3 regions of the Silvania sp. genome follow, and region 2 is predicted to be linked to each of the others. Evidence: predicted binding sites of a transcription regulator. Region 2 holds the regulator's gene; each other region holds the start of a gene.
What was found. The regulator PurR, encoded in region 2, represses purine synthesis genes. The targets are predictions, from matches to a motif close to CANGCAAACGTTTGCNTG.

Region 1: pyrD (quinone-dependent dihydroorotate dehydrogenase) is a predicted target of PurR. The motif match lies at 6,648-6,665, and genes of this name have one in related genera.
Region 3: purE (5-(carboxyamino)imidazole ribonucleotide mutase) is a predicted target of PurR. The motif match lies at 7,072-7,089, and genes of this name have one in related genera.

The regions. Positions count from the first base shown of each region.
Region 1 covers NZ_JBOGBT010000103.1:41,129-51,237, reverse strand. Annotated here, with positions in the region: gene pepN (aminopeptidase N) at 1-2,175, shown strand, start outside; gene ssuB (aliphatic sulfonates ABC transporter ATP-binding protein) at 2,272-3,042, opposite strand; gene ssuC (aliphatic sulfonate ABC transporter permease SsuC) at 3,039-3,830, opposite strand; gene ssuD (FMNH2-dependent alkanesulfonate monooxygenase) at 3,840-4,985, opposite strand; gene ACRDD5_RS20250 (sulfonate ABC transporter substrate-binding protein) at 4,982-5,944, opposite strand; gene ssuE (NADPH-dependent FMN reductase) at 5,937-6,512, opposite strand; gene pyrD (quinone-dependent dihydroorotate dehydrogenase) at 6,761-7,771, shown strand; gene zapC (cell division protein ZapC) at 7,938-8,480, shown strand; gene ACRDD5_RS20230 (YcbX family protein) at 8,477-9,586, opposite strand; gene rlmKL (bifunctional 23S rRNA (guanine(2069)-N(7))-methyltransferase RlmK/23S rRNA (guanine(2445)-N(2))-methyltransferase RlmL) at 9,686-10,109, shown strand, end outside.
Region 2 covers NZ_JBOGBT010000046.1:39,664-49,772, reverse strand. Annotated here, with positions in the region: gene ACRDD5_RS10255 (4Fe-4S binding protein) at 1-519, shown strand, start outside; tRNA gene ACRDD5_RS10250 (tRNA-Val) at 590-666, opposite strand; tRNA gene ACRDD5_RS10245 (tRNA-Val) at 678-754, opposite strand; gene mdtK (MdtK family multidrug efflux MATE transporter) at 906-2,279, opposite strand; gene ACRDD5_RS10235 (riboflavin synthase subunit alpha) at 2,503-3,144, shown strand; gene cfa (cyclopropane fatty acyl phospholipid synthase) at 3,177-4,325, opposite strand; gene punC (purine nucleoside transporter PunC) at 4,597-5,790, opposite strand; gene punR (DNA-binding transcriptional activator PunR) at 5,907-6,839, shown strand; gene purR (HTH-type transcriptional repressor PurR) at 6,836-7,861, opposite strand; gene ACRDD5_RS10210 (cytochrome bd-I oxidase subunit CydH) at 8,157-8,246, shown strand; gene ACRDD5_RS10205 (MFS transporter) at 8,411-9,577, shown strand; gene sodB (superoxide dismutase [Fe]) at 9,614-10,109, opposite strand, start outside.
Region 3 covers NZ_JBOGBT010000084.1:22,494-32,602, reverse strand. Annotated here, with positions in the region: gene ACRDD5_RS15630 (PTS transporter subunit EIIC) at 210-1,709, shown strand; gene malI (Mal regulon transcriptional regulator MalI) at 1,781-2,797, shown strand; gene ACRDD5_RS15620 (metal-dependent hydrolase) at 2,870-3,391, shown strand; gene cysS (cysteine--tRNA ligase) at 3,473-4,858, opposite strand; gene ppiB (peptidylprolyl isomerase B) at 5,156-5,650, shown strand; gene lpxH (UDP-2,3-diacylglucosamine diphosphatase) at 5,654-6,376, shown strand; gene ACRDD5_RS15600 (YdgH/BhsA/McbA-like domain containing protein) at 6,519-6,728, shown strand; gene ACRDD5_RS15595 (hypothetical protein) at 6,799-6,987, shown strand; gene purE (5-(carboxyamino)imidazole ribonucleotide mutase) at 7,160-7,669, shown strand; gene purK (5-(carboxyamino)imidazole ribonucleotide synthase) at 7,666-8,733, shown strand; gene mnmH (tRNA 2-selenouridine(34) synthase MnmH) at 8,808-9,878, shown strand; gene ACRDD5_RS15575 (methionine ABC transporter permease) at 9,883-10,109, opposite strand, start outside.

The sequences.
Region 1 (10,109 bases), on a different contig from region 2:
GCTGATAAAACCAAATACCCGTTCCTGCTCTCCAACGGCAACCGCGTCGGGCAGGGCGAGCTGGAGAATGGGCGCCACTGGGTGCAATGGCAGGATCCGTTCCCGAAACCGTGCTACCTGTTTGCGCTGGTGGCGGGTGATTTTGACGTCCTGCGCGACACCTTCACGACCCGTTCCGGTCGCGACGTGGCGCTGGAGCTGTTTGTCGATCGCGGCAACCTCGATCGTGCCCCGTGGGCGATGACCTCGCTTATCAACTCCATGAAGTGGGACGAAGAGCGCTTCGGCCTCGAATACGATCTCGACATCTATATGATCGTCGCCGTCGACTTCTTTAATATGGGCGCGATGGAGAACAAAGGCCTCAACGTCTTTAACTCCAAATACGTGCTGGCGCGTACCGACACCGCCACCGATAAAGACTACCTCGACATTGAGCGGGTGATCGGCCACGAGTATTTCCACAACTGGACCGGCAACCGCGTGACCTGCCGCGACTGGTTCCAGCTGAGCCTGAAAGAGGGCTTAACCGTGTTCCGCGATCAGGAGTTCAGCTCCGATCTGGGTTCACGTGCGGTTAACCGCATCAGCAACGTGCGCACCATGCGTGGGTTACAGTTTGCCGAAGACGCCAGCCCGATGGCGCACCCGATCCGTCCGGATAAAGTTATTGAAATGAACAACTTCTACACCCTGACGGTGTATGAGAAAGGTTCCGAAATTATTCGTATGATCCACACCCTGCTGGGTGAAGAGAACTTCCAGAAAGGGATGCAGCTCTACTTCGAGCGTCATGACGGTAGTGCGGCTACCTGCGATGACTTTGTGCAGGCGATGGAAGACGCCTCCAATGTGGATCTGTCGCACTTCCGCCGCTGGTACAGCCAGGCGGGTACGCCAGTTGTCACCGTGAAGGATGACTACAACCCGGAAACCGAACTGTATACCCTGACCATTAGCCAGCGGACGCCGCCGACTGCCGAGCAGGAAGAGAAGCACCCGCTGCACATTCCGTTTGCGATTGAACTGTACGACAACGAAGGCCAGGTTATCCCGCTGAAAAAAGGCGGTCATCCGGTGCATAACGTCCTCAACGTGACCCAGTCTGAGCAGACCTTTGTCTTTGATAACGTCTACTTCCAGCCGGTGCCTGCGCTGCTGTGCGAATTCTCTGCGCCGGTTAAGCTGGAGTACAAGTGGAGCGACCAGCAGCTGACCTTCCTGATGCGTCACGCGCGTAACGACTTCTCGCGTTGGGATGCCGCCCAGAGCCTGCTGGCGACCTACATCAAGCTGAACGTCGCGCGTCACCAGCAGGGCCAGCCGCTGTCGCTGCCGGCTCACGTTGCCGACGCTTTCCGCGCCATTCTGCTGGACGAGAAGATCGACCCGGCACTGGCCGCGGAGATCCTCACCCTGCCGTCGGCGACTGAAATCGCCGAGTTGTTCGATATCATCGATCCAATTGCCATTACCACGGTGCGCGAAGCCCTGACCCGTACCCTGGCGACTGAGCTGGCGGATGAGTTCCTGGCGCTTTACCACCATAACAAGCTGGATGAGTACCGCGTTGAGCATGCTGATATTGGTAAGCGTGCGCTGCGTAACACCTGCCTGCGCTATCTGGCGTTTGGCGAAACAGAACTCGCAAACGATCTGGTGAGCAAGCAGTACCACAGCGCGGACAACATGACCGATGCATTGGCGGCCCTGGCGGCGAGCGTGGCGGCGGAACTGCCATGCCGCGATGCGCTGATGCAGGCGTATGACGACAAATGGCATCAGGACGGTCTGGTAATGGACAAGTGGTTTATTCTGCAGTCCACCAGCCCAGAGGCAGGTGTGGTGAACAAAGTGCGCAGCCTGCTTGAGCACCGCTCTTTCACCCTGAGCAACCCGAACCGCGTGCGTTCGCTGATTGGTGCCTTTGCCAGCAGCAACCCGGCTGCCTTCCATGCGGAAGACGGCAGCGGCTACCAGTTTATGGTGGAGATGCTGACGGAACTGAACAGCCGTAACCCGCAGGTGGCGTCACGTCTGATTGAGCCGCTGATCCGCCTGAAACGCTATGATGCAAAACGTCAGGCGAAGATGCGTGCGGCGCTGGAACAATTGAAAGGGCTGGATAATCTGTCCGGGGATCTGTACGAGAAGATCGCTAAGGCGCTGGCCTGATAAACAACGCCCCGGTGACAAGGTAAAACCGAAAAGGCAACGCAAGTTGCCTTTTTTAACGTTTGTACCCTCTCCCTGTGGGAGAGGGTGAGGGCATCAGGCATTAGCCGTCGCTAAATGCCGCTCCGTCACTCCACGCCTCATCACCCGATCCAAAACCTCGGCTTCCATCTCCGCCAGCCGCGCCGAACCCACCCGACGAGGACGTGGAAGGTCAACCGTCAGATCCAGCCCAATTTTGCCCTCCTCAATCAGCAGCACCCGGTCCGCCATAGCAACGGCTTCGCTCACATCGTGAGTCACCAGCAGCACCGTAAAGCCGTGCTCCTGCCATAACGAGACGATCAGATCCTGCATCTCGATCCGCGTCAGCGCATCCAGCGCGCCCAGTGGCTCATCCAGCAGCAGCAGCCCCGGACGATGGATCAGCGCCCTGGCCAGCGCCACGCGCTGTTTTTGCCCGCCGGAGAGGGCGGCAGGCCATTCATCCGCGCGATTGTCCAGTCCGACGGCGGCCAGCGCCTGTAACGCCTGAGCTTTCCAGTTGCCTTTCAGCCCCAGACCGACGTTATCAATTACCGTTTTCCACGGCAGCAGCCGCGCGTCCTGGAACATCATTCGGGTATCGTCCTGAATCTCCGCCAGCGGGGTATTTCCGGCCAGCAGCTCACCGCCGTTTGGTGCCTCCAGTCCGGCCAGCAGGCGCAGCAGGGTGCTTTTACCACCGCCGCTGCGGCCCACCACCGCCACGAATTGACCGGCGGGAATGTGCAGTTCCAGTTCGTTAAGAATGGTGTTGTCGCCGTAGCGCTTAGTGACGCCATTGAGCAACAGCGGCGTCCCCTGATTTAAGCGGGCAGTATTCATGCGTGTTCCTCCTTCTTCGAGTAGGCCGGATTCCAGCGCAGCCAGCTGCGTTCGATCCACTGGGCGCTGACGTCTGCCAGCTTGCCCAGCAGGGCGTAAAGAATAATGGCGACCACCACCACGTCCGTTTGCAGGAATTCGCGGGCGTTCATCGCCAGGTAGCCGATACCGGAGTTCGCCGAGATGGTTTCTGCCACGATCAGCGTCAGCCACATCAGCCCGAGGGCGAACCGTACTCCGACCATAATCGAGGGCAGGGCACCGGGTAAAATAACGTGCAGGAACAGCGAGAAACCGGATAAACCGTAGCTGCGCGCCATCTCCACCAGCCCACGGTCGATATTACGGATGCCGTGCCAGGTGTTGATATAGACCGGGAACAGCGTGCCCAGCACCACAAGGAAAATCTTGGCGGTTTCATCGATGCCGAACCACAGGATCACCAGCGGGATCAGCGCCAGATGCGGCACGTTACGCAGCATCTGAATCGAGGTATCCAGCAGCCGTTCGCCCCAGCGCGACAGGCCGCTGATTAACCCCAGCGTCAGACCGATCGACCCACCGATAGAGAATCCGATGGCCGCGCGCCAGGAGCTGATCGCCAGATGCTGCCACAGCTCACCGCTGGAACTCAGCGTCCAGAATGCCTCCACTACGCCTTCCGGGGAAGGTAGAATGCGGCTCGATAACCAACCCACCGACGATGCCAGCTGCCAGATAACGACGATACCCGCAGGGAGTAGCCAGGGCGCGATGCGCAGTAGCCATTTTTGGGCAGGTTTAGCCATGCGTCCTCCTTAGCTCTGCGCGACTTTGCGCGGGATAAAATCGTTAGCCACTGCCTCGCCCTGAAGCTGGAGCGGCTGCGGCTGAGGGATCTCTGGGATCGCCACGTCAAGATGAGGGAACAGAAGTTCGCCGACCTTGTACGCCTCTTCGAGATGCGGATAACCGGAAAGAATAAAGCTGTCGATCCCGAGCTCTGCATATTCGTTAATACGCGCCGCTACAGTGGGGCCATCACCCACTAAGGCGGTGCCCGCGCCACCGCGCACCAGGCCGACGCCAGCCCACAGGTTCGGGCTGATCTCCAGGTTCTCGCGTTTACCGTTATGGAGTGACGCCATCCGCTGCTGGCCGACGGAATCGGTTCTGGCAAAGGCGGCCTGCGCTTTCGCAATGGTTGCATCGTCCAGATGGGAAATCAGGCGGTCAGCGGCCTGCCACGCCTCTGCGTTGGTTTCGCGCACAATCACGTGCAGGCGGATCCCAAATCGGACTTTACGACCATTTGCCGCCGCTTTGGCGCGTACCTGCTCGATTTTCTCTTTCACAAGCTCAGGCGGTTCGCCCCAGGTGAGATACAGATCGACCTGTTCAGCAGCCAGATCCTGCGCAACATCCGACGATCCGCCAAAGTAGAGCGGGGGACGCGGCTGCTGGATCGGCGGGAAGAACAGCTTCGCGTCGCGAACGTGAACATGTTTGCCCTCGAAGGTGACGTTCTCCCCTTCCAGCAGACGACGCCACACGTGGGTAAATTCAGCAGAAGCTTCGTAGCGCTCGGTGTGATCCAAAAAGACGCCGTCACCTGCCAGCTCCTGGGGATCGCTGCCGGTCACCAGGTTAAACAGGGCGCGTCCGTTCGACAGGCGGTCGAGGGTGGCGGCCTGACGCGCGGCCACCGTCGGGGAGGTGACGCTCGGGCGCAGGGCTACCAGGAACTTCAGACGCTGGGTCACCGGGATCAACGACGCCGCCACCAGCCAGGCGTCTTCGCAGGAGCGGCCGGTAGGGATCAGCACCCCGGTAAAGCCAATCCGGTCTGCTGCCTGGGCAATCTGCTGCAGATAAGCATGGTCGACCGGGCGGGCACCCGTTTCGGTGCCAAGATAATGTCCATCACCGTGGGTCGGTAAAAACCAGAACAGATTCAGACTCATGACTTATCTCCTTGTGGCGCAGTGGGGTGCCAGATACGGTCGCGGATATCGATTTTTTTCGGCACCAGGCGATTGGCGTAGAACAGATCAGCGGTCTCCTGTTGCAGGGCCGCGGTATGGGCATCAACCGGTTTAATAACGCCCGGTGGGCGGTGGTCGAGATAGCTGGCGATGACCGGCTCCGGCAGACCGAGGGTTTTCGCCAGCAGGGTGATACTGGCCGGACGCTGGCTCTGGGTGAGGGCGTCGGCCTCGGTAAAGAGGTTCAGCACCCCCTGCACAAATTCACCGTTCTTTTCTGCGTAAGGACGTGCAGCCAGATAGAAGGAACCGGTCTTTTTCAGATCTTCACCGTCTTTTAGTACTTTTACGCCGCCCTGCAGCAGGGCCGCGGAGTAGTAGGGGTCCCAGATGGCCCAGGCGTCCACGTTATGTTGCTGGAAGGCCGCGCGGGCATCGGCCGGGGAGAGGTAAACCGGTTGAATATCTTTGAAGGTCAGGCCCGCCTGCTGGAGTGCACGCAGAATCAGATTGTGCGCGCTGGAGCCTTTCTGGAAGGCAATTTTACGGCCTTTCAGATCGGCTACGGTTTTGATCGGGCTATCTTCGGGCACCAGAATCACTTCGGCTTTAGGCTTGGGCGGTTCAGCGCCTACGTACAGCAGATCTGCGCCAGCGGCCTGGGCGAAGATGGGCGGGATATCGCCGGTGCTGCCCAGATCAATACTGCCGACGTTCAGTGCCTCCAGCATCTGCGGGCCTGCCGGAAACTCAATCCAAGAGAATTTGGTGTCCGGGTAGCGTTTTTCCAGCAGCTGATGGCTTTTGGCCAGCACCATGCTGACGCTGCCTTTCTGATAGCCAATGCGCAGACTCTCGGGCGTGGGCTCTGCGGCGTGCGCCAGGCCAGAGAGGGCCACCAGGCCCGCCAGGCTCAAACGGGCAAGGGATTTAAACATGGGCGACTCCTTTCAGATGACCAAAGGCGGGAACCTGCACGTCGCGGCGGTGCAGCGCCTGCCAGAAGGTCTCCAGCGCGCTGTCGAGACGGGTTTGCAGGTTAGGGGTAAAGTGTGGCTTGTGCTGATAGTCGAGCACCTGTGAGTCATCGGCAAACACGCCGTGCAGGATCTCCTGCGCTTTGAGTGCGCTCAGAACCGGCTTCAGGGCATAATCCACCGCCAGTAAATGGGCCACGGTGCCGCCTGTCGCCAGCGGCAGCACCACTTTGCCCTCCAGCGCGCGCTCCGGCAGCAGGTCGAGCAGGGTTTTCAGCGCGCCGGAAAACGAAGCTTTATAGACCGGGGTCGCCACAATCAGCCCGTCAGCGTCTTTAAGTTGCTCATTAAGCGCTTTAAGCGCCGGGCTCTCGAAGCGGGCGTAGAGTAAATCTTCCGGCTCAAAGTTGTGCAGATTCCAGTGGCACACCTCCACATCCAGCGACGTGAGTTGTTCACGGGCATATTCCAGCAAGGCGCTGGAGCGTGAGGGAAATCGCGGACTTCCGGCCAGAGTGATGATGCGCATAGCTGCTCCTTATAACGAATTGTTTGCTTTTATCTAACATTGATAACATTTACAGGCAGTGTGTCACTGGCGGCTTATTCCGCTAAATGATTTATCTGCAAGACAAATGCTAAAAAACGAATAACGCGGGGGAAAAAAGGAAACGATTGCGTTGAGAGACGTTTTTTTTGCCTCAGGTCAATTCCCTTTCCGGCTGCGATCGCTGATAATTCGCCCCCGGTTTGCACACCGGGAATCCAGGAGAGTTCATGTACTACCCCTTCGTTCGTAAAGCCCTTTTCCAGCTCGATCCTGAGCGCGCTCATGAATTTACATTCCAGCAATTACGCCGTATTACGGGAACCCCACTCGAAGCGCTGGTGCGCCAGAAGGTGATGGACAAACCGGTAACCTGCATGGGATTAACCTTTAAAAACCCACTGGGTCTGGCAGCCGGTCTGGATAAAAACGGCGAGTGCATTGATGCGCTTGGCGCGATGGGCTTTGGCTCCATCGAAATCGGCACCGTGACACCGCGTCCACAGTCGGGTAACGACAAGCCGCGCCTGTTCCGACTGGTAGAGGCCGAAGGGCTGATCAACCGCATGGGCTTTAATAACCTCGGCGTCGATCATCTGGTCGAGAATGTGAAGAAAGCGCATTTCGATGGCATTTTGGGTATTAATATCGGCAAAAACAAAGACACCCCAGTCGAGCAGGGCAAAGATGACTATCTGATTTGTATGGAAAAAGTCTATGCTTATGCCGGGTACATCGCAGTTAATATTTCATCGCCAAATACTCCGGGTTTACGCTCGCTGCAATACGGTGAAGCGCTCGACGATTTATTAGTCGCCATCAAAAATAAGCAAAATGAACTCCAGGCGAAGCACCATAAATATGTGCCGGTGGCCGTTAAAATTGCTCCCGATCTCACTGAAGAAGAGTTGGCCCAGGTGGCCGACAGTTTAGTGCGTCATAATATTGATGGGGTTATTGCGACCAATACCACTCTCGATCGTTCTCTGGTTCAGGGGATGAAACATTGTGACGAAATGGGGGGCTTGAGCGGTCGACCAGTACAATTAAAAAGTACCGAAATTATTCGTCGTCTGTCGGCTGAATTAAATGGTCACCTACCGATTATTGGCGTAGGTGGCATTGACTCGGTTATCGCCGCACGGGAGAAAATGGCGGCGGGTGCCTCGTTGGTGCAGATCTATTCTGGCTTTATCTTTAAAGGCCCACCGCTGATCAAAGAAATCGTTAACCATCTCTGATCTTTATCGCTAATAGCAACCAGGGCTTTATTTCCGGCTCTGGTTGTTTTATATTCCGGGACTGTTGCTAATTTAGGCATAGTAGTCTTTTATTATTGAAGTCGAATAAGCGAAGCGGTAATGAGGACTTTCTTACAACAGGATGTTGCGAGGATGGGAGAGGCAGATGCGAATTAAACCTGACGATAACTGGCGCTGGTATTTCTGTGACGAGCACGATCGTATGATGCTCGATTTAGCCAATGGCATGTTATTTCGTTCTCGTTTTGCGCGTCGGATGCTCACTCCGGATGCCTTTACCAATACCGGTTTTTGTGTTGACGATGCAGCCCTTTATTTCTCCTTTGAAGAGAAGTGCCGCGATCTTGAGTTGTCGAAAGAGCAGCGTGCCGAGCTGGTGCTCAATGCGCTGGTGGCGATCCGCTTCCTCAAGCCCCAAATGCCAAAAAGCTGGCACTTTCTTGCCCACGGTATGAGCTGGTCACCGGTTACCGGCGATGCGGCTTGCGTCAGTCTGAGCGAGAACGCCGAGCAGGTGAATTTGCTGGTAGTGGAGCCGGGTGATAACGCCGCGCTCTGCTTGTTGGCACAGCCGGGCGTGACCATCGCCGGGCGTACAATGCAGCTGGGTGACCCGATTAAAGTGATGAATGACAGACTGAAACCCCAGCTATTAAGCAGCAGTTTCAGCCTTGAGCAGGCAGTTTAGGCTTCCAGTTGTAACGAGGTTTTCGGGATGCAGCTGCAGCACAGAATGGTGCCGTCGCCGCCAATTGCCGATTTCTTCAATGCCGTAACTTCCCCTTCGACCAGCGTAATGCGACAACATCCGCAAATGCCTGCCCGACACGAGTAGGGGATGCGAATGCCTGCCTGTTCTAGCTGTTCCAGTAACACCTGTTGATTGTTCCCGCGAAGCGTTTGCCCCTGCCACTGGAGAGTCACCGCCGTTTCTGGCTGCGCTTCCACCTCTGTTGCTTCTTCTTCGGCACCGGCGCCGTAGAGTCGACCCGGTGCAGTCGCGAGAATCTCTACCTCGTCGCCAACGCGGATCACACCGCTGGAGCGGGGGATCAGGTTCTGGCCGAAATCGACATCGCCGTTATCCTGCGCGGTACGGAACGACTGCAGGGTTTTCAGCGGCTCCCCTGAAGGGTGTTTCTGACCTTTCTCCGGGCTGACGGTGGTAAAGATGCAGCGGCTGCAGGGCTTTACCACGTCAAAGATCACACTGCCGATACGGATTACCTTCCAGGTGTCCTCTTCCCAGGCCGCACTGCCTGCGACCACCAGATTCGGCCGGAACTGCTCCATTTGCACGCTGGCCGTGCAGCGGTTTTGTAGATCGCGCAGCGAGGCTTCGCTGGTGAGCAGGAACGGGAAACCGTCGGCAAACGACAGCGGCACTGCGGCAAATTTTTCTACGCGGCGCGTCAGTTCAGGCCCGACCCAGCGTAACTGTACCGGGCGCGAGAAAAATTCGCTGAGCCAGCGGTTGATCTCATCGGGCGCAATGCGGGCGGTGAAATGATTCCCCCACACTTCGGTGGGCGCATCTGCTGGCGCAAAATCGCTGAAGCGGACGATAATACTGGAACCGTCCGGCGCCGTGAGATGCAGTCCATCGTGAACCGGTACCGGGATAAAACGCACCATCTGAGGAAACTGGCGTGCGGTGATGAATGTACCGTCAGGTTCCGTCACCATAAAAATGCGATCAAAGGCAAAACCGCTGGCGTCAGCAAGGGCATGCGAAAGCCCAATTCCACGCATTGATTTGACCGGATGAATGAAAAGCCTGGATAACGTCGCCACGGCACAGTCCCTCGAATGAAAATAAGCCTTCAACTTTATGACATAGAGCCCAGATTGGCTATAATGCGCAGCAATTTTCTTAGAGTAATAAGTGACGATATGAATTCTCTGTTTGCCAGTACGGCCCGTGGGCTGGAAGAGCTGTTAAAAACTGAACTGGAAAACCTGGGCGCGCAAGAGTGCCAGGTGGTTCAGGGTGGGGTCCATTTTCAGGGCGACACACGGCTTATTTACCAGAGCCTGATGTGGAGTCGCCTGGCCTCACGCATCATGTTGCCGATGAGAGAGTGCAAGGTATATAGCGATCTCGATCTTTACCTGGGCGTGCAGACAATCAACTGGACAGAGATTTTTGCGCCAGGTGCCACCTTTGCGGTGCACTTCAGTGGCCTGAACGATGAGATCCGCAACAGCCAGTACGGCGCGCTGAAGGTGAAAGACGCCATCGTCGACAGCTTTACCCGTAAGAACCTGGAACGCCCGAACGTCGATCGTGAAAACCCGGATCTGCGTATCAACGTGC
Region 2 (10,109 bases):
GGCTGGGTGCGCGCCGTAGCCGCATTAAACCTCTGGCTACGGGAATTGAATGCCCCGGTCTGGCAGATCCTGCCGCCGCCGCAAAAGGCGATCAATGCTGAGCGTCGACACTTTCTGAAGGCCAGTGAAGTGGACGTGCAGTCAGGTACTGTTTCGACCGGGCGACAGGCCCGTCGTCAGGCATTGTCTGCCATCAGCGAATATCAGCTGGCGCTGGATCGGTCGCAATGCATCGCCTGCGGCGCCTGCACCCGTGTCTGTACCCAAAAGGCGCTGCAACTGACAGAGGGGGCGCTGACGTTCACGTCGTCATTGTGTATCGGCTGTGCGAGCTGTGCTGCGGTGTGTCCCGTGCAGGCCATTGATATTGAAAAGCGGGTAGATGAAAACCAGGTCCTGCGTTTTCCCTGGACACAACTCACCTGCCGTTGCTGCCAGCGTCAATATAAGACGTTTAACCCGGAGACTGACCGGTGTTCTGTTTGTCTGCGACATCAGCATGGAATGCGAGAAGCGTAAACAGCACGGGTGAAAAACAGACTAAGATTTGGACTTTGAACTAAGAGAAGGTACTGAGGAATAACTGAAATGGTGCGTCCGAGTGGACTCGAACCACCGACCCCCACCATGTCAAGGTGGTGCTCTAACCAACTGAGCTACGGACGCACTGTAGAGAATGGTGCGTTCAATTGGACTCGAACCAACGACCCCCACCATGTCAAGGTGGTGCTCTAACCAACTGAGCTATGAACGCAATGTTGTGTGTGACAACGGGGTCGAATATTAGCGGCAGTGGCCGCATCAGGCAAGAGGTAAACTGCATTTTTCTTTCAGATTTCACGCGATTGCTTCATTCCCGCGCAAAGTGAAGAGAAAGTAGCCGCCCGCAGGCGGCCGGTGAGTAATTAGCGAGCAGCGCGTTGCAAAATCACACTTGAAGGCTGGCGCTGCAGGAAGCGCATCCGCAGCATCATCATGATCGCCGCAGAGGTTAAGCCGATAATAAAGCCAATCCAGAACCCGGCCGGGCCCATCCGGTCGACCACCAGATCGGTAAGCGCCAGGATATAGCCGCTCGGCAGACCCAGTACCCAGTAGGCGATGAACGTAATAAAGAAAATCGACCGCGTGTCTTTATAGCCGCGCAGCACGCCGCTGCCGACCACCTGGATGGAGTCGGAGATCTGATAAATCGCCGCCAGCAGCATCAGGTGCGAGGCCAGGATCACCACTTCCGGGCTGTCGTTATACAGCAGCGCAATCTGCTCGCGCAGGGTGATAGTGAACAGGGCGGTACACATCGCCATGCCGATCCCCACGGCTATCCCGGTACGCGCTGAAGTTTGTGCCTCCAGCGTTGAGCCCTGACCGAGGCGATACCCGACGCGAATGGTCACGGAAGCGGCGAGCGACAGCGGCAGAACGAACATCAGCGAGCTGAAGTTAAGGGCAATCTGGTGCCCGGCTACGTCGATGATGCCCAGCGGGGACACCAGCAGGGCGACCACGGCGAACAGGGTGACTTCAAAGAACAGCGCCAGCGCAATCGGCAGGCCCAGCTGTACCAGGCGCTTAACTACCGCCATATCCGGCTTGCTGAATCCGGGCTCATTACGAATATCGTGCATCGACCGGGCGCGCTTCACGTAGGAGAGCATGCTGAAGAACATCACCCAGTACACTGCAGCCGTCGCCACGCCGCAGCCAACGCCGCCCAGCTCCGGCATGCCAAAGTGACCGTAAATAAAGATGTAGTTCACCGGAATATTGACCAGCAGCCCGATAAAACCCATCACCATACCCGGTTTGGTTTTCGCCAGACCTTCGCACTGATTACGTGCTACCTGGAAGAATAAATATCCCGGGGTCCCCCACAGCAGGGCGCGTAAATAGCCGACGGCTTTATCCGCAAGCATGGGGTCAATATTGCGCATGGCGTGAATAATATAGCCCGCGTTCCACAGCACAATCATGATTAACACTGAAACAAAACCGGCCAGCCAGAAGCCCTGACGGATCTGGTGGGCAATGCGCTCCCGGCGTCCGGAGCCGTTAAGCTGGGCAACCACCGGGGTTAAGGCCAGCAGCAGACCGTGACCAAATAAAATAGCCGGCAGCCAGATAGAGGTGCCGATAGCGACGGCGGCCATGTCGGTGGCGCTGTAACCCCCGGCCATGACGGTATCAACGAATCCCATTGAGGTTTGGGCGATTTGCGCGAGGATCACCGGGATTGCCAGAGCTAATAACTGACGCGCTTCACTGATGTACTTCTGCACGTGAACACCTTTGATCTTGTTGTTATTTGAGAGAATAAAAAGCCGCTGCGAAAAGCAGCAAGAAGAAGATGCGGGGAATTCCAGCTATTGTAGCGGGGAATGGTTAATTATCTAGTGAAAAAATCGCCAGAAAAGGTAGTGTGCTGGCAACCTCTATTTTCAACTGTTATTGTGGTGCGATTAAACGGTGTCAGCACCGAAGGAACAAACAGGAGTGGTAAGCATGTTTACTGGTATTGTGCAGGGCACCGCGAAACTGGTGTCCATTGATGAAAAACCGAACTTCCGCACCCATATTGTGGCCCTGCCGGAGTATATGCTCGATGGCCTGGAAACGGGTGCTTCGGTTGCACATAACGGTTGTTGCCTGACGGTTACCGAAATTAACGGCAACCTGATTAGCTTTGATTTAATGAAAGAGACGCTGCGTATCACTAACCTTGGTGAGCTGGTGGTGGGTGACGACGTTAACGTTGAGCGCGCGGCAAAGTTCAGCGATGAAATTGGCGGGCATTTAATGTCCGGTCATATTATGACCACCGCTGAAATTTCCAAAATCCTGACCTCGGAAAATAACCGCCAAATCTGGTTTAAGGTTCAGGATCCGTTATTACTGAAGTACATCCTGTATAAAGGCTTTATCGGCGTGGACGGCATCAGCCTGACCGTGGGTGAAGTGACGCCAACCCGCTTCTGCGTGCACCTGATCCCTGAGACGCTGCAGCGCACGACGCTGGGGGCGAAAAAACTGGGGCATCGGGTCAATATTGAGATCGATCCCCAGACCCAGGCGGTAGTGGATACCGTTGAGCGCGTGCTGGCGGCAAAAGAGGCCGCCATCCAACAAGCGCTCGATATCGAATAATAAAAAACACCCCGGTTTCCCGGGGTGTTTTTTTAGCGCGCCACCCGCAAACCGTTCTCCACCCCGCGGCTGAAAACCACCTGCCACAGATGAATATCCCGCGCACGAAACGCACCGGCACACGCATTCAGGTAATAGCTGAACATCCGTTTGAATCGTTCAGAATAGTTGTCTGCGATCTCCGGCCAACTGGCGAGGAAACGCGAATGCCACGCCATCAGGGTGGTGTCGTAATCCGCGCCAAAGTTATGCCAGTCTTCCATCACAAAATGCGCTTCACTGGCGTTCGCTATCTGGCGAACGGAGGGTAAACAGCCATTCGGAAAGATGTATTTGTCGATCCATGGATCGACACGATGGTCGGTTTTTTGCGAACCAATAGTGTGCAGCAGAAAAAGACCGTCCGGCTTGAGGTTGCGATCGACGACGTTAAAGTAGGTCGGGTAGTTTTTTGGCCCCACGTGCTCAAACATTCCCACGGAGACAATCCGGTCGAACTGATCGTCAAGATCGCGATAGTCCTGCAGTAAAATGGTGACATCCAGGTCGCGACAGCGAGACTGGGCCATTTTTTGCTGTTCCGCCGAAATTGTCACACCCACCACGCTGACGCCATAGTGCCTGGCTAAAAAATGCGCCAGCCCACCCCAGCCGCAGCCAATATCCAGCACCCGCATGCCGGGCTGGAGCTGCAGTTTCTCGCCGATCAGCCGCAGTTTATCCTGCTGCGCCTGTTCCAGGCTTTCGGCCTGTTTCCAGTAGCCGCAGGAGTATTGCATCGTTGGGTCAAGCATGCGGCTGAACAGATCGTTGCCAAGATCGTAATGCTCCTTGCCAACAATCCAGGCGCGTTTTTTATTTTGCAGGTTGAACAGGCGGGCGGTGGCAATACGCAGGGTGTCTTTCAGGTGGCTGGGAAGCTGATTTTCCAGTCCGGCCCGCAGGACCTTATTGAAAAAAATATCCAGCCGTTCGCACTCCCACCAGCCGTCCATATAGCTCTCGCCAAGGCCGAGGGAACCTTCCTGCATAATGCGTTTAAAAAAGTCGGGATGTTTGACCTGCAGATCGGACGCTGCCGGACCGTTGACGGTAATGCCCGCCCGGGTCAGCATTTCATTCACTATCCTGAACCAGCTGTCGTTGCGAAAACTGACTTCGTCTATACACGATGAACTCATAGCTTCTCCATCACTTGCTGTGATCATAACCCCCGGGATAAGGGCTGTGAGAAATCTCACGGGGATGACCCGCGAGGCTAATATCCGACGTAGAACAGAGGAAGGGAGATTACCCTTGCCGAAAGGCCATCCATGGAGAAACGGGAGCGTTCCTGCTCCCGTTAATGCCTAATACTTATCGTATTTATTAGAACGCACAAATAAGTATAGGCCTGAAAAAAGCGTGATTCAACACCAGAAGGTTAGCACGCTAATGACAGAGTCGGTGTCATCAGGCACGCGAGGATTCTGCGCTGAGATCGTCCTGCTGCTGGCGGGCGCGAACGTACTGCATCCGATAGCCCATCACAGACAGCACCACGGTGACCAGCATCACGCTGGTGGTGGTCAGCAGCGGGGTGGCGATCAGCCACGAGACCAGCAGGCTCGCCAGGAAACACAGACCCAGCTGCAGGGTGTTCTGCAGAGCCGCCGCGCTGCCGGTGGCCTGCGGGAAGGGACGCAGGGCCTGCGCCACCACAATTGGGTAGATCGCGCCGTTGGCCACCGCCATCAGGCAGAAAGGCACCAGCAGCGGAGCCAGACCCACGCCCGGGATAAACCCAACCGCCCAGGTTGCGATGACGCTGAGCGCATACAGGCCCAGCAGCCACGGCAGCATCTGAGGTCCTTGCCATTTTTGCAGCGCGGCGCGACAGCCGTAACCGCCAATCAGGAAGGCGATGGTTTGCGGCACGTAGCTGAGGCCGATTGCGGCCGGGCTATAGCCCATTTCGCTGAGGATAAACGGCGAGCCGGTCAGCCAGGCGAAGAAGCTTGCCGAACAGGCGGCGTAGATCAGCACGTTACCGCTATAAACACGTGAGCGCAGCAGCGATAAAAAGGTGACGCGAGATTCTGCGGGCGCTTTCGCCGTCGCAGGCTTCAGGCTAAAGGCCGGGATCATCAGCACCAGGGCGATAACGAACAGCACGGCAAAAATTGACTGCCAGTCAAAATGGGCGAGGATCCAGCTGCCGAGCAGCGGCGCCAGCGCCGGAGAAAGCCCGACCAGCGGCATAATGGTGGCGAAGATGCGGTTAACGCGCGAGGCCGGATAGTAATCGGTTACCAGCGCCTGCCAGGTGACCGCCGCAGCGCACACCCCGACCGCCTGAATAAAGCGCAGCACCAGCAGCCAGGTCGCTTCGCGGACCCACAGCATCCCCAGACAGCCGAGGGCAAAAATGGCCAGCCCGGCCAGCAGAATCGGTTTGCGTCCGAAGCGATCGGACAGCGGTCCCCACAGCAGTTGCGCAAAGGCAAAGCCTGCCAGGAACAGGCTCAGGCTGGCGCTGATGGCCGCCGCCGGGGTTTGCAAATCTTCCTGCATGACCGCAAAAGCGGGCAGGTACATGTCAGTTGCCAGGAAGCCGAGCACGCTCAGCCCGGCAAGCCAGACTAAAAATCCTTTCCCAGGTATCACTGTGTTTATTCTCCGTTATAGGTGCAGGTGTCATTGCCGCAGAGTGTAGGCAGTGCAATCCGGCTTGTGAAACGCTAATATTTGGCTGTTGCATTCAAAAATTTTGCAGGCAGAAAATGTGGTCAGAATATTCTCTAGAAGTGGTGGATGCCGTCGCGCGCAACGGCAGTTTTAGCGGTGCAGCGCAGGAGCTGCACCGGGTGCCTTCTGCCATCAGCTATACGGTGCGTCAGCTGGAGGAGTGGCTGGCGGTGCCGCTGTTTGAACGGCGTCACCGGGATGTGGAGCTGACGCCCGCCGGGGTGTGGTTTCTCAAGGAGGGGCGATCTGTTATCAAAAAAATGCAGATCACCCGAGAACAGTGTCAGCAGATTGCCAACGGCTGGCGAGGCCATCTGTCGATTGCGGTGGATAATATTGTGCGCCCCGAGCGCACCCGGCAGATGATCGTTGATTTCTATCGTCACTTTTCTGACGTGGAGCTGCGGGTGTCCCAGGAGGTCTTCAATGGCGTCTGGGATGCGCTGGCGGACGGCAGGGTCGAGATGGCGATCGGTGCGACCCAGGCTATCCCGGTAGGGGGGCGCTATGCGTTTCGCGATATGGGCACCCTGAGCTGGAACTGCGTGGTGGCCAGCCACCATCCGCTGGCCGCGATGGCAGGGCCGCTCAGCGATGATACTTTGCGCAACTGGCCATCGCTGGTGCGGGAAGATACCTCACGTTCGTTGCCGAAGCGCATCACCTGGCTGCTGGATAATCAGCGGCGGATCGTGACCCCGGACTGGGAGTCGTCAGCGTCCTGTCTCTCTGCCGGACTGTGCGTGGGGATGGTACCGGCGCACGTCGCCCGACCGTGGATTGACAGTGGCAAGTGGGTGGCGCTGTCGCTGGAAAATCCCTTCCCGGATGCCGCCTGCTGCCTGACCTGGCAGCAAAACGATATCTCTCCGGCCCTGGCGTGGCTGCTGGCGTATCTCGGCGATAGCGAAACGATGAATAAGGAATGGCTGCGGGAGCCAGAGGGGCTGGCTCCCGGGGAGGATTAACGGCGGTAGTCGCGGAAAGGACCATCCGCGACCGAGCGGCGTTCGATCAGACGCGGATGCACTTCAATGGAGTGTGACTCTTCGCGCTTGCTGACAATACGATCCAGCAACATATTGAAGGCCGTCTCCCCCAGCGAATCTTTCGGCTGGTGGATGGTGGTCAGCGCCGGCGTAAAGAAGCGCGCGTTGCGCACGTTATCATAGCCGATCAGCGAAATATCCTGCGGGACGCGCAGGCCCATTTCGTCGGCGGCGCACAGCGCGCCCATCGCCATAATATCCCCGCCGCAGAATATCGCCGTCGGACGCGGGCTCTGGGAGAGGATCTGCTGCATCGCGCGGTAGCCGGATTCCGGCTCAAAGTCGCCCTGCACAATCCAGTTTTCCGGCACAGTGATCAGCGTCTCTTCCATCGCTTTCATAAAGCCTGCCAGTCGACCGGCGCCGGTGTTGCGCTCCAGCGGCCCTGGAATCACGCCAATTTCGCGGTGGCCGCGTTCGATCAGATACCGACCGGCCATATACCCGCCTTCAAAGGCGTTATCGATTACCGAGTCGGTAAAGTCGGCTTTGGCTTCGCCCCAGTCCATCACCACCATCGGAATATTGCGATACTCCTCCAGCATATTGAGCAGCGATTCCGGGTATTCGGAACACATCACCAGCAGGCCATCAACGCGCTTTTGCGCCATCATCGACAGATAGGCCCGCTGTTTCTCGAGGCTGTTCCAGGCGTTGCCCAGAATCAGGGTGTAGCCTTTCTGGAAGCAATTCTTCTCTACGGCTTCAATAATTTCAGCAAAATAGGGCGCTTCGCTGCTGGTCGCCAGTAAGCCGATTGTCTTGGTGTGATTCACTTTCAGGCTGCGGGCCACGGCGCTTGGAGAATAGTGCAGCTCTTTAATCGCCGCCCAGACGTTGTTGCGCGTCTCTTCCGCGACAAAGCGCGTTTTGTTAATCACATGTGATACGGTTGTAGTGGAAACGTTTGCGCGTTTCGCCACGTCTTTAATTGTTGCCATCAGATGTCACTCCAGACCATATCTAAGCTCCTGAAAAACCAATAGGTAAACGTTTGCCTTCACTCGCCCTAATTGCGCAATTTGAATTGCGGTACGCCGGGAAAACGACACAGGACGTCAGGAGGGGGTCAATGGCCGGTACGCTAATAAATTTAGCGTGGAATTTTGGCTGATCTTGACCAAAAGGGGAAGAACAAAAACGGTAATCCACCTAAAACCCGCAAGATTTTTGCTGTGAACTGTGTAAAAATGAGCAAGCTCACTCTTCATGGGGTGATTAAAAGGAGAAAAATTGATGAGTACCGATCTTAAGTTTTCGCTGGTTACGACCGTTATTGTCCTGAGTTTGATCGTGGCGAGTGCTTTCACTGCTGCGCTGCACTGATCGATACGGGGGAGCCTGCTCTCCCTCGTTTCTCCTGGCTGATTGTTACGCCTCCTGCAATAATCTTTTGCCAAAATGTAAACTTCTCATTTTTTGTGATTGATGTCATGCTTTCGCCTTCATTGTTCTGTGTCGCGTGACGACACGGTGTCTGGAGTTGAAGTATGAAAATCAATTTTCCCCTGCTGGCCCTGGCGATTGGTGCATTTGGCATTGGCACCACTGAATTCTCCCCGATGGGATTGTTACCGGTCATCGCCCGGGGTGTGGATGTTTCTATTCCCGCCGCAGGAATGCTGATCAGTGCCTATGCCATCGGTGTGATGGTGGGGGCACCGCTGATGACGCTTCTCCTGTCGCATCGTGGCCGTCGTAATGCGCTGATCTTCCTGATGGCGATTTTTACCGTTGGTAACGTGCTGTCGGCCCTCGCGCCGGATTACACCACCCTGATGCTGTCCCGCATCCTCACCAGCCTGAACCACGGGGCCTTCTTTGGCTTGGGCTCAGTGGTGGCTGCAAGCGTGGTGCCTAAACATAAGCAGGCGAGCGCAGTGGCTACCATGTTTATGGGGCTGACGATTGCCAATATTGGCGGCGTCCCGGCGGCGACGTGGATGGGCGAAGTGATTGGCTGGCGGATGTCGTTCCTTGCGACTGCGGGGCTTGGCGTGGTGGCGATGATCGCGCTGTTCTTCTCGTTGCCGAAAGGCGGGGCGGGTGAAAAGCCGGAGGTGCGCAAAGAGTTGGCGGTGCTGATGCGCCCGCAGGTGCTGTCTGCGTTGCTGACCACGGTGCTGGGCGCCGGGGCAATGTTTACCCTCTATACCTATATTTCGCCGGTGCTGCACGACATCAACCAGGCGACCCCGGCCTTTGTCACTGCCATGCTGGTGCTGATCGGCGTTGGGTTCTCGCTGGGTAACTACCTGGGCGGCAAGCTGGCGGATAAGTCAGTGAATGGCACGCTGAAGGGCTTTTTACTGCTGCTGATCGTGATTATGCTGGCAATTCCCTGGCTGGCACGCAATGAGATCGGCGCGGCAATTGCGATGGTGGTGTGGGGGATGGCAACTTTCGCGGTGGTGCCGCCGCTGCAGATGCGCGTGATGCGTGTCGCCAGCGATGCGCCGGGGCTGTCGTCGTCAGTGAATATCGGTGCTTTCAATCTGGGCAATGCGCTCGGCGCGGCGGCAGGCGGGGCGGTGATCTCCAGCGGCATGGGGTACAGCTTTGTGCCGGTAATGGGGGCAATGATTGCCGCCCTGGGCCTAATTCTGGTGCTCGCGTCCGGCAGAAATCAGCCGCAGCCGGTGGGTGCCACCGAGTAACAATAATGCAGAAGGGCTCGCCCTTCTGCACTGCATTTATGCTGCGAAGTTCTTCGCTACAAATTCCCAGTTCACCAGCGCCCAGAAGTGCTCAAGGTAGTTCGGGCGCGCATTGCGGTAATCGATGTAGTACGCATGTTCCCACACGTCGACGGTCATCAGCGGCGTAGCGTTCGTGGTCAGCGGCGTTCCTGCATTGGACGTTGAGACGATTGCCAGCGTGCCATCCGCCTCTTTAACCAGCCAGGTCCAGCCCGCGCCAAAGTTCTTCACTGCTGCATCGGTAAACGCCGCTTTAAAGGCGGCGAAGCTGCCAAACGTAGCGCTGATGGCCGCAGCCAGTTCACCCGTTGGTTCGCCACCGGCATTGGGTGCCAGGCAGTGCCAGTAGAAGGTGTGGTTCCAGACCTGCGCGGCATTGTTAAACACGCCCCCTTCGGAGCCGCGCACGATCTCTTCGAGGGTTTTGCCCTCAAACGCGGTGCCAGCGATCAGGTTGTTCAGGTTGGTGACGTAGGTCTGGTGATGCTTA
Region 3 (10,109 bases), on a different contig from region 2:
CCCTCTCCCACCGGGAGAGGGGATCTCAATCCCCCTATACCCATCACGGTTAATTATCGATCGACTTCAAAAAATCACTATTTCGTTTGTTGAAATGTGAAAATTAAGTTGCGCGATTTCTGCACTTTCCTCACGATAAGTAGAACGTTCTACTAAAACGTTCTACTCACTATAACAGCGCTCACAGAGCGCACTCGGGGGAAATCAGCATGAGTCTGATATCAGGATTTGTTAAATCGCTGTCGAAATTATCGATGATTGGTCGCGCCTTGATGCTGCCGATCTCACTGCTTCCTGCCGCAGGCCTGCTGTTGGCCTTCGGTGACAAGTTCCATTTACCGCTGATGATGAATGCGGGCGGGGTTATCTTTGACAACCTGCCAATGCTCTTCGCCATCGGTTCTGCCGTAGGTCTGGCATCGGAATCGGGCATTGCGGCACTCTCTGCGGCGGTATCGGTGTTTATCACCAACATCACCATCGGGACGGTGCTCGGCATCACCCCGGAAATGGCCTCCCAGGGCGGGAAATACGCGATGGTGGTCGGCATTCCGACGCTGCAGATGGGCGTCTTTGGCGGCCTGCTGTGCGGTATTCTCGCCGCATGGTGCTATAACCGCTTCCACACCATGCAGCTGCCGGAATTCCTCGGCTTCTTCTCCGGCAAGCGCTTTGTGGCGATTGCCACTGCATTCCTGTCATTTGTGATGGGTCTGCTGCTGCCGTACGTCTGGCAGCACATCCAGGCCGGTATCGATGCCCTGTCGGTGATCGTCAACGGCGATAACCAGGCGGCCTCAACCTTTATCTTTGGCCTGGTCGAACGCGCGCTGATCCCGCTGGGTCTGCACCATATCTGGTATCCGTCGTTCTGGTACTCGTTTGGGGATTACACCACTCAGGCCGGTCAGGTGATCCACGGCGACCAGACCATCTGGTTCAAAATGCTGGAAGAAGGGGTGAAATCCTTCAGCAGCGATACGTACCAGAATGCCGGTAAGTTCATGCAGGGTGAGTTCCCGCTGATGCTGTTCGCGCTGCCTGCGGCCTGTCTGGCGATGTACCACGAAGCGCACACCAAAAACAAAAAGATCGCCGCCGGTATTCTGTTCTCCGCCGCGCTGACCTGTTTCCTGACCGGCATCACCGAGCCGGTTGAGTTCACCTTTATCTTCGTGGCACCGGTCCTCTACGTCTTCAACGCCATTATGGCGGGCCTGGCGTACATGACCATGTATCTGCTGGATGCGCACATCGCCAAATCCTTCTCGGCGGGCTTTATCGACTACCTGTCGTTTGGCATCCTGCCGTCGTTCAACGGCTACCAGACCAACTTCCTGAATGCGGTGATCATCGGTATTCCAATGGCGCTGATTTACTACTTCACCTTCCGCTTTGTGATCCGTCGCTTCGACGTGAAAACACCGGGCCGCACCGACGTCACCGCCAATGCGAATGACAAAACGGATACCGAAATCGCTACCGAAATTATCGGTCTGCTGGGTGGGGCGCAGAATATCGACTCTGTCGGCTCCTGCATTACCCGACTGCGTCTGGAAGTGGCGAAGAGCAATATGGTCGATAAAGATGGCCTGAACGGGCTGGGGGCACGCGGGGTGGTATTCGTGGGCGACTCCGGCATCCAGGTTATCTTTGGCGCAAGGGCGCAGTTTATCGCCCAGACCATGTCGACGATGATCGGTAAATAATTCAGCCTGATTGACGCGTCTCCTGTACTCTTACGGGGGACGTTGTCTTATCAGGCATTCAGGGAGAAGATGTGAAGAAGGTCAGCATCATAGATGTCGCCAGAGAGTCAGGGGTATCGGTTTCGACCGTCTCGCTGGTACTGCGTCAGAAGGGAAAAATCTCTGAGGCGACAATCGAAAAGGTTCACGCCGCCATCACCGCGCTGGGCTACGTGCATAACGTTGCCGCAGCCAATCTCCGGTCCAACACCTCCAATCTTATCGGCCTGATCCTGCGTGATTTCAGCGACAGCTTTTCCATCAAAGTGATGGCCAGCATCGTCCAGGAGCTGGAGAAGCAAGGTTTTATGGTCTTTCTCGGCCAGCCGCTGAACGACCATGATCACCTGGAGCGCTGCCTGCTCTCCTTTAAGCAGCAGGGCGTCGCCGGAGTGATCTATCTGGCCTCTGATACCCGCACTGCCGCCCTGCCCGCGATGATCCGCCAGTGTGCCCTGCCGCTGGTTGCCGTGTCGCAATCGCTGCTGGATGAAACCTGCAATCTGGTGATGCGCGATAACCGCCAGGCGGCGCATCTTGCCACCCGCTATCTGATTGAGCGCGGCCATCGCAATATTGCCTATATCGGCGGCAGAGAAGGCGACTTAATTCGCGAGCAGCGTCTGCTGGGGTTTCGCAGCGCGATGACGCAAAACGGGCTGGTGTTTCGCGAGGAGTCCGCCCCCGCCTGTAGCGACGATACCCAGGCGGTGAGCTTCGCTGCCCGTCAGCTGCTGGAGAAGAACAACACCATCACCGCCCTGCTCTGCCACTCGCCGGATGCGATGATCGGGTCGATCTCCGGGATCCATCACGTGGGACGCACCGTCGGCAAAGACGTGTTTCTGACCCAACAAGTGGCGCTGGTGGGGTTTGAGGATATGCTTCACGTTAACCTCACCTCGCCGTCGTTTACCTACGTCTCGTCTGCCAGTGAAGAGACCGGGCGGCAGGCAGCCGGGCTGATGATCCGCAAGCTGAAAGAGCCCGAACTGCAAACCCAGCGCATTACCTTGTCCGGGCAGCTGATCGCCCGGGAATCGGCATAATTCAGATTTGTGCCCGACGCAGAGCCCGATCAGGCTCTGCTATATTTCCATGATTTGCCATGGATAACTGCTATGCCTACCATTATCACCCACGCCGCTGTTCCGCTTTGCCTGGGCTTAGGCCTGGGCACCCGCGTTATTCCTCCGCGCCTGCTGTTTGCCGGGATCGTCCTTGCCATGCTGCCGGATGCCGACGTCCTGGCCTTTAAGTTTGGCATCGCCTACGGCAATATTTTTGGTCATCGCGGTTTTACCCACTCACTGCTGTTCGCCTTTGTGGTGCCGGTATTGTGCGTACTGGCGGGCCGACGATGGTTCAGGACCGGGCTGATACGCTGCTGGCTGTTCTTAACGGTTTCGCTGCTGTCGCACAGCCTGCTGGATTCGGTGACGACGGGCGGGAAAGGGGTAGGCTGGCTATGGCCATGGTCGGATGAACGCTTCTTTGCGCCGTGGCAGGTGATCAAGGTTGCCCCGTTTGCCCTGTCGCGCTACATGACGCCTTACGGGCATCAGGTGATTATCTCAGAACTGCTGTGGGTATGGCTGCCGGGGGTTATCGTAATGGGGATGTTGTGGTGGAAACGGCGGTAAAAGCAAAACGGCAACGCAAGTTGCCGTTTTTAGTGTTTGCGCCCTCTACCACGGGGGAGAGGGCAGCAGAGCGCACCAGAATTACTTACGGCGCCAGGTGGTGCCCTGCGGGCCGTCTTCCAGGATAATGCCCATCTCGGTGAGACGATTACGCGCGGCATCGGCTGCGGCCCAGTCTTTCGCCTGACGCGCATCCAGACGCGCTTTAATCAATGCTTCAATCTCTGCCACTTCACCGTCGTCCGCCTGCGCACCGCTCTGCAGGAAGGTTTCCGGCTCCTGCTCCAGCAGGCCCAGCACGCCGGACAGTTTACGCATGTGCGAAGCCAGCGCGTTAGCAGCCGCCATATCTTCACCCTTCAGACGGTTCACTTCACGCGCCATATCGAACAGCGCGGAATACGCTTCCGGGGTGTTGAAATCGTCGTTCATCGCCTCGATAAAGCGGGCTTCAAACGCCTCCCCCCCCGCAGCCGGTACGGATTTATCCGTGCCGCGCAGGGCAGTGTACAGGCGCTCCAGGGCAGAACGTGCCTGCTTGAGGTTCTCTTCGCTGTAGTTCAGCTGGCTACGATAGTGGCCGGACATCAGGAAGTAGCGGATGGTTTCAGCGTCGTAGTATTTCAGCACATCGCGCACGGTAAAGAAGTTGCCCAGCGATTTCGACATCTTTTCGCGGTCAATCATCACCATCCCGGAGTGCATCCAGACGTTCACGTATTCGCCGTCGTGCGCACAGGTGGACTGGGCGATTTCGTTTTCATGGTGCGGGAACATCAGATCTGAACCGCCGCCGTGGATATCGAAGTGGTTACCCAGCTGTTTGCAGTTCATGGCCGAACATTCGATGTGCCAGCCCGGACGCCCTTCGCCCCATGGCGACGGCCAGCTCGGTTCACCGGCTTTCGACATCTTCCACAGCACGAAGTCCATCGGGTTGCGCTTTACGTCCACCACATCCACGCGGGCACCCGCCTGCAGCTGATCCAGATCCTGACGGGAGAGCTGACCGTAATGCGGATCGGTCGGTACGTCGAACATCACATCGCCGTTGTCTGCCACGTAGGCGTGGCCTTTGGCGATCAGCTGCTCGGTGATTTCAATGATTTCCGGGATGTGGTGCGTCGCACGCGGCTCCAGGTCCGGGCGCAGAATGTTCAGCGCGTCAAAATCGCTGTGCATTTCGGCGATCATGCGGTCGACTAAATCGACGAAGTTTTCGCCGTTTTCATTCGCGCGCTTGATAATTTTGTCGTCGATATCGGTGATATTGCGTACATACTTAAGGTTGTACCCGAGGAAACGCAAATAGCGGGAGACCACATCAAACGAGACAAATGTACGCCCATGGCCGATATGACAGAGATCGTAAACGGTAATACCACACACGTACATGCCGACTTCCCCGGCATGAATAGGTTTGAATTCCTCTTTTTGGCGCGTCAGTGTGTTGAAGATTTTTAACATCGAAGATTCCATGTGAGACGTGTGTGGGCGAAAACGGCGTATTCTACACGCAAAATCATTTGAGTTGCATCAAGGCGGCAAGAGAAGAAATCCCCGGGAGCATAGATAACTATGTGACCGGGGTTTCTGAACGCAGCCAACGGTGAGGCAACTTAAAGGATGAAGCGTATACCCGTAATTCAAACCGGAATCAGCACGTAATGCAAGGTGATCGCGCCGGGCGGTTATGCTATAACAAGCGCTTATTGTGGCCCCCCACGGGGTCGAAGCACCACTATAACGGAACAGGATGCAAAAATGGTTACTTTCCACACTAATCATGGCGATATCGTCATCAGCACTTTTGATGATAAAGCGCCTGAAACAGTTAAAAACTTCCTGGACTACTGCCGCGAAGGTTTCTACGACAACACTATCTTCCACCGCGTCATTAACGGCTTTATGATCCAGGGCGGCGGTTTTGAACCTGGTATGAACCAGAAAGAGACCAAAGAGGCTATCAAAAACGAAGCTAACAACGGTCTGAAAAACACCCGCGGTACGCTGGCAATGGCCCGTACTCAGGCACCACACTCAGCAACGGCCCAGTTCTTCATCAACGTGGCTGATAACGACTTCCTGAACTTCTCCGGTGAAAACCTGCAGGGTTGGGGCTACTGCGTATTTGCAGAAGTGACTGACGGTATGGACGTGGTCGAGAAGATCAAAGGCGTGTCCACTGGCCGCAGCGGTATGCATCAGGACGTTCCTAAAGAAGACGTTGTGATCACAAGCGTGACCGTCAGCGAATAATTGGTGGCGACACTCTTTATTGCAGATCTGCATCTGCAAACAGAAGAACCGGCGATCACCGCCGGTTTTCTGCGTTTTTTACAGGGTGAAGCCCGGCACGCCGATGCGCTTTACATCCTGGGGGATCTGTTCGAGGCCTGGATTGGCGACGACGACCCGAACCCGCTGCACCGCGAGATAGCGAGTGCGCTTAAAACCCTGGTCGACTCCGGCGTCCCCTGCTTCTTTATCCACGGTAATCGCGATTTTCTGCTCGGCAAGCGCTACGCCCGCGATTGCGGCATGACCCTGCTGGCTGAAGAGACCGTCCTCGACCTGTACGGTCGCAGAGTGTTGATCATGCATGGCGACACGCTCTGCACCGACGATACCGGCTATCTGGCGTTTCGCGCCAAAGTGCACACCCCCTGGATTCAGACCCTGTTTCTCGCCCTGCCGCTGTTTATCCGCAGCCGAATTGCGGCGAAGATGCGCGCCGGCAGCAAAGCCGCCAACAGCAGCAAATCGATGACCATCATGGACGTCAATCCGCAGGCCGTCGTCAGCGTGATGAAAAAACATCAGGTACAGTGGCTGATCCACGGCCATACCCATCGTCCGGACGTGCACGACCTGACCGTCAACGGCGAGCCCGCTCACCGCGTGGTGTTAGGCGCCTGGCACACCGAAGGCTCGATGATTAAGGTCACGCCCGAAGGCGTGGAACTGATCGCTTTCCCGTTCTGAAATCCTCGCCTGAAATTCATTCAATTATTTTGAATTAAATCCGCAAATTGTTTTGATTTTAATCACACTTCGGTCGGCCTATGATGACTCACATCAGGGCACAACGCCCTACCCCAAACAAAATCGCTTAAGGAATACGACCATGAAATCCATCAAAACTTTCGTTGCAGTTGCCGCTCTGTCTCTGATCTCTTTCGGTTCTTTTGCTCAGAGCGTCAGCGCCACCGCCTCCACCCTTGACCGTGCAGAAGCCAAAATTGCCGCTCAGGCCGCCAGAGAAGGCGCAGCGTACAAAATCACCAGCGCTCAGTTCGCTAACCGCGTGCACATGACCGCTGAACTGACTAAATAATTTGCCCCATTGCCGTGCCGCCAGAGACAAGACCCGCGACAGCGACAATACGATGAAGAAGGAAAAGAGAATGAAAAATATCAGCATCGTCAGCGCCCTGCTGCTGGCCGCCTCACTGTCATCTGGCGCAATGGCTGCAGCGCATCACGTCTCCCCGCAGGAGGCGGGCTCGAATATCGACACGGCACTGCATCAGAATCATATCGATGTGAACCATGCCTTCGACAAAGAGAACCTGACCGCGGGCAATCTCCTGTAAAAAGAGTCAAGCATCCTGTGAAAGACCGCCGAAAGGCGGTCTTTTTCGTTGCCGCTTCAGCCCGACTTTGGCAGAAGTTTTAGCCGCGCAACCGTTTTCCTTGCCTGTGTATCGTGCTATTCTCTGTCACCTCAAAAGCCGAGAATTGTGCCTCACAGGAGTTTTTAGCCGCATGTCTTCCAGCAATAATCCGGCGCGTGTCGCCATCGTGATGGGGTCCAAAAGCGACTGGGCTACCATGCAGTTTGCCACCGAAATCTTCGAAATCCTGCATGTACCACACCACGTTGAAGTGGTCTCCGCACACCGCACCCCCGATAAACTGTTCAGCTTCGCCGAAGGCGCAGAAGAGAACGGCTATCAGGTGATTATTGCCGGCGCCGGCGGTGCCGCGCATCTGCCAGGCATGATTGCGGCCAAAACGCTGGTGCCGGTGCTCGGCGTACCGGTGCAAAGCGCGGCCCTGAGCGGCGTCGACAGCCTTTACTCTATTGTGCAGATGCCGCGCGGTATTCCGGTGGGTACGCTGGCGATTGGTAAAGCGGGAGCCGCAAACGCCGCCCTGCTGGCCGCCCAGATTCTGGCGACTCACGATCAAGAATTGCATCAGCGCCTGGTCGCGTTCCGCGCGGCCCAGACCGACGAGGTACTGGAGAACCCGGACCCGCGAGGTGCGGCATGAAGCAGGTTTGCGTCCTCGGTAACGGTCAGTTAGGCCGCATGCTGCGTCAGGCCGGTGAGCCGCTGGGCATTACCGTCTGGCCGGTCGGGCTGGACGATGAACCCGAATCCGTCCCGTTCCAGCAAAGCGTGATCACCGCCGAGATTGAGCGCTGGCCAGAGACCGCCCTGACCCGCGAGCTGGCACGTCATAACGCCTTCGTTAACCGTGACGTGTTCCCAATTATTGCCGACCGTCTGACGCAAAAGCAGCTGTTCGACGATCTGAAGCTTGCCACCGCCCCGTGGCAATTCCTGGCCGAAAAAAACCAGTGGGCAAGCGTGTTTGAGCATCTGGGTGAACTGGCGATCGTCAAACGTCGCGTTGGTGGCTACGACGGGCGCGGACAGTGGCGTCTGCGTGCCGGTGAAACCGACCAGCTGCCGGACGAATGCTACGGCGAGTGCATCGTTGAGCAGGGCATTAACTTCAGCGGCGAAGTGTCGCTGGTGGGCGCCCGCGCTCACGACGGCAGCACGGTGTTTTATCCCCTGACCCACAACCTGCATCAGGACGGCATTCTGCGCACCAGCGTGGTCTTCCCGCAGGCGGATGCCCGGCAGCAGGCGCAGGCCGAAAGCATGTTGTCGGCCATTATGCAGGAGCTGGGCTATGTCGGCGTGATGGCGATGGAGTGCTTTGTCACCCCGGAAGGCCTGCTGATCAACGAGCTGGCACCGCGCGTGCACAACAGCGGCCACTGGACGCAAAACGGCGCGTCCATTAGCCAGTTTGAGCTGCATCTGCGTGCCATTACTGGCCTGCCGCTGCCGCAGCCGGTGGTCAACAGCCCGTCGGTGATGATCAACCTGATCGGCACCGATCTGAATGACGCCTGGCTGTCGCAGCCGCTGGTGCATCTGCACTGGTACGACAAAGAGGTGCGTTCGGGTCGCAAGGTCGGACACCTGAACCTGAACGACACCGACGTTGCGCGCCTGAGCGCCGCCATCGGGGCCCTCGTTCCCCTGCTGCCAGCGGAATACGCCAGCGGGATTGCCTGGGCGCAGTCGACGCTCCGTTAAGCCTCAGCGCCGGGGAGTTGACCTTCCCCTTCCCCGGCGTAAAATCCAGCCCATCGCTGTTATGAGGGATCCTTATGAACGATGGGACGGACTACCGCGCCATACTTACCGCCGACACGCCGCTAATCGACGTGCGCGCCCCTGTGGAATTTGCTCAGGGCGCGATGCCTGCGGCCATCAACCTGCCGTTAATGAATGACGACGAACGCGCCGCCGTGGGCACCTGCTATAAACGCCAAGGATCAGACGCTGCGCTGGCGCTCGGCCATCGGCTGGTCAATGGCGACACCCGCGCCCAACGGCTGGAGGCGTGGAAAGTGGCCTGCCTGATGCACCCCCAGGGCTACATTAGCTGCGCCCGGGGTGGGCAACGGTCGCATATCGTGCAGGCGTGGCTAAAAGAGACTGGCGTCGATTACCCGCTGATCCGTGGCGGCTATAAAGCGCTGCGTCAGGCGGCGATGCAGGCCACTGTCGAGCAGGCGCAAAAGCCCGCCGTGCTGATTGGCGGCTGTACCGGCAGCGGCAAAACCCTGCTGGTGAAAGCCCATCCTGAGGGCGTTGATCTGGAAGGGCTGGCGCACCATCGCGGCTCGTCGTTTGGCCGCACGCTGACGCCGCAGCTGTCGCAGGCGAGCTTTGAAAATCATCTTGCGGCCGACCTGTTAAAGAAGAACGCCAGCCGCTGGGTTCTGGAAGACGAAGGCCGGATGATTGGCTCTAACCACCTGCCGGCGTGCCTGCGCGAGCGCATGGCGCAGTCGCCGATGGTGGTGGTTGAAGATCCGTTTGAGGTACGGCTGGAAAGGCTGCGCGAGGAGTATTTCGAACAGATGTGGCAGGCGTTTCGCAGCGCGCGTGGCGAAGAGGCGGGCTGGCGTGAGTACGGTGAGTACCTGCACCACGGCCTGTTCGCCATCCGCCGTCGCCTGGGGCTGCAGCGTTTTGCACAATTCACCGCCCTGCTGGACAGCGCGCTCATCGAGCAGCGGCGCACAGGCGGTACCGAGGCGCACTACGCCTGGCTTGCGCCACTGCTCAATGACTATTACGACCCGATGTACCGTTATCAGCTGGAGAAGAAAGCGGACAGCATTGTCTATCGGGGCGCATTTAACGACGTGGCCGCCTGGCTGGCGGCCTGAAAATCTAACGGCGATCGCGCTTATCGGCGCGTTTCGCCAGCCAGTCGCCGAGCACCTGCACGATTTGCACCAGCACAATGAGGGCGATCACCGTCACTACCATCACCTGGGTTTCGTAGCGGTAGTAGCCGTAGCGGATCGCCAGATCCCCTACTCCACCGCCACCGACAATCCCGGCCATCGCCGAATAGCCGATCAGACTTACCAGGGTGATGGTCAGGCCGCGCAACA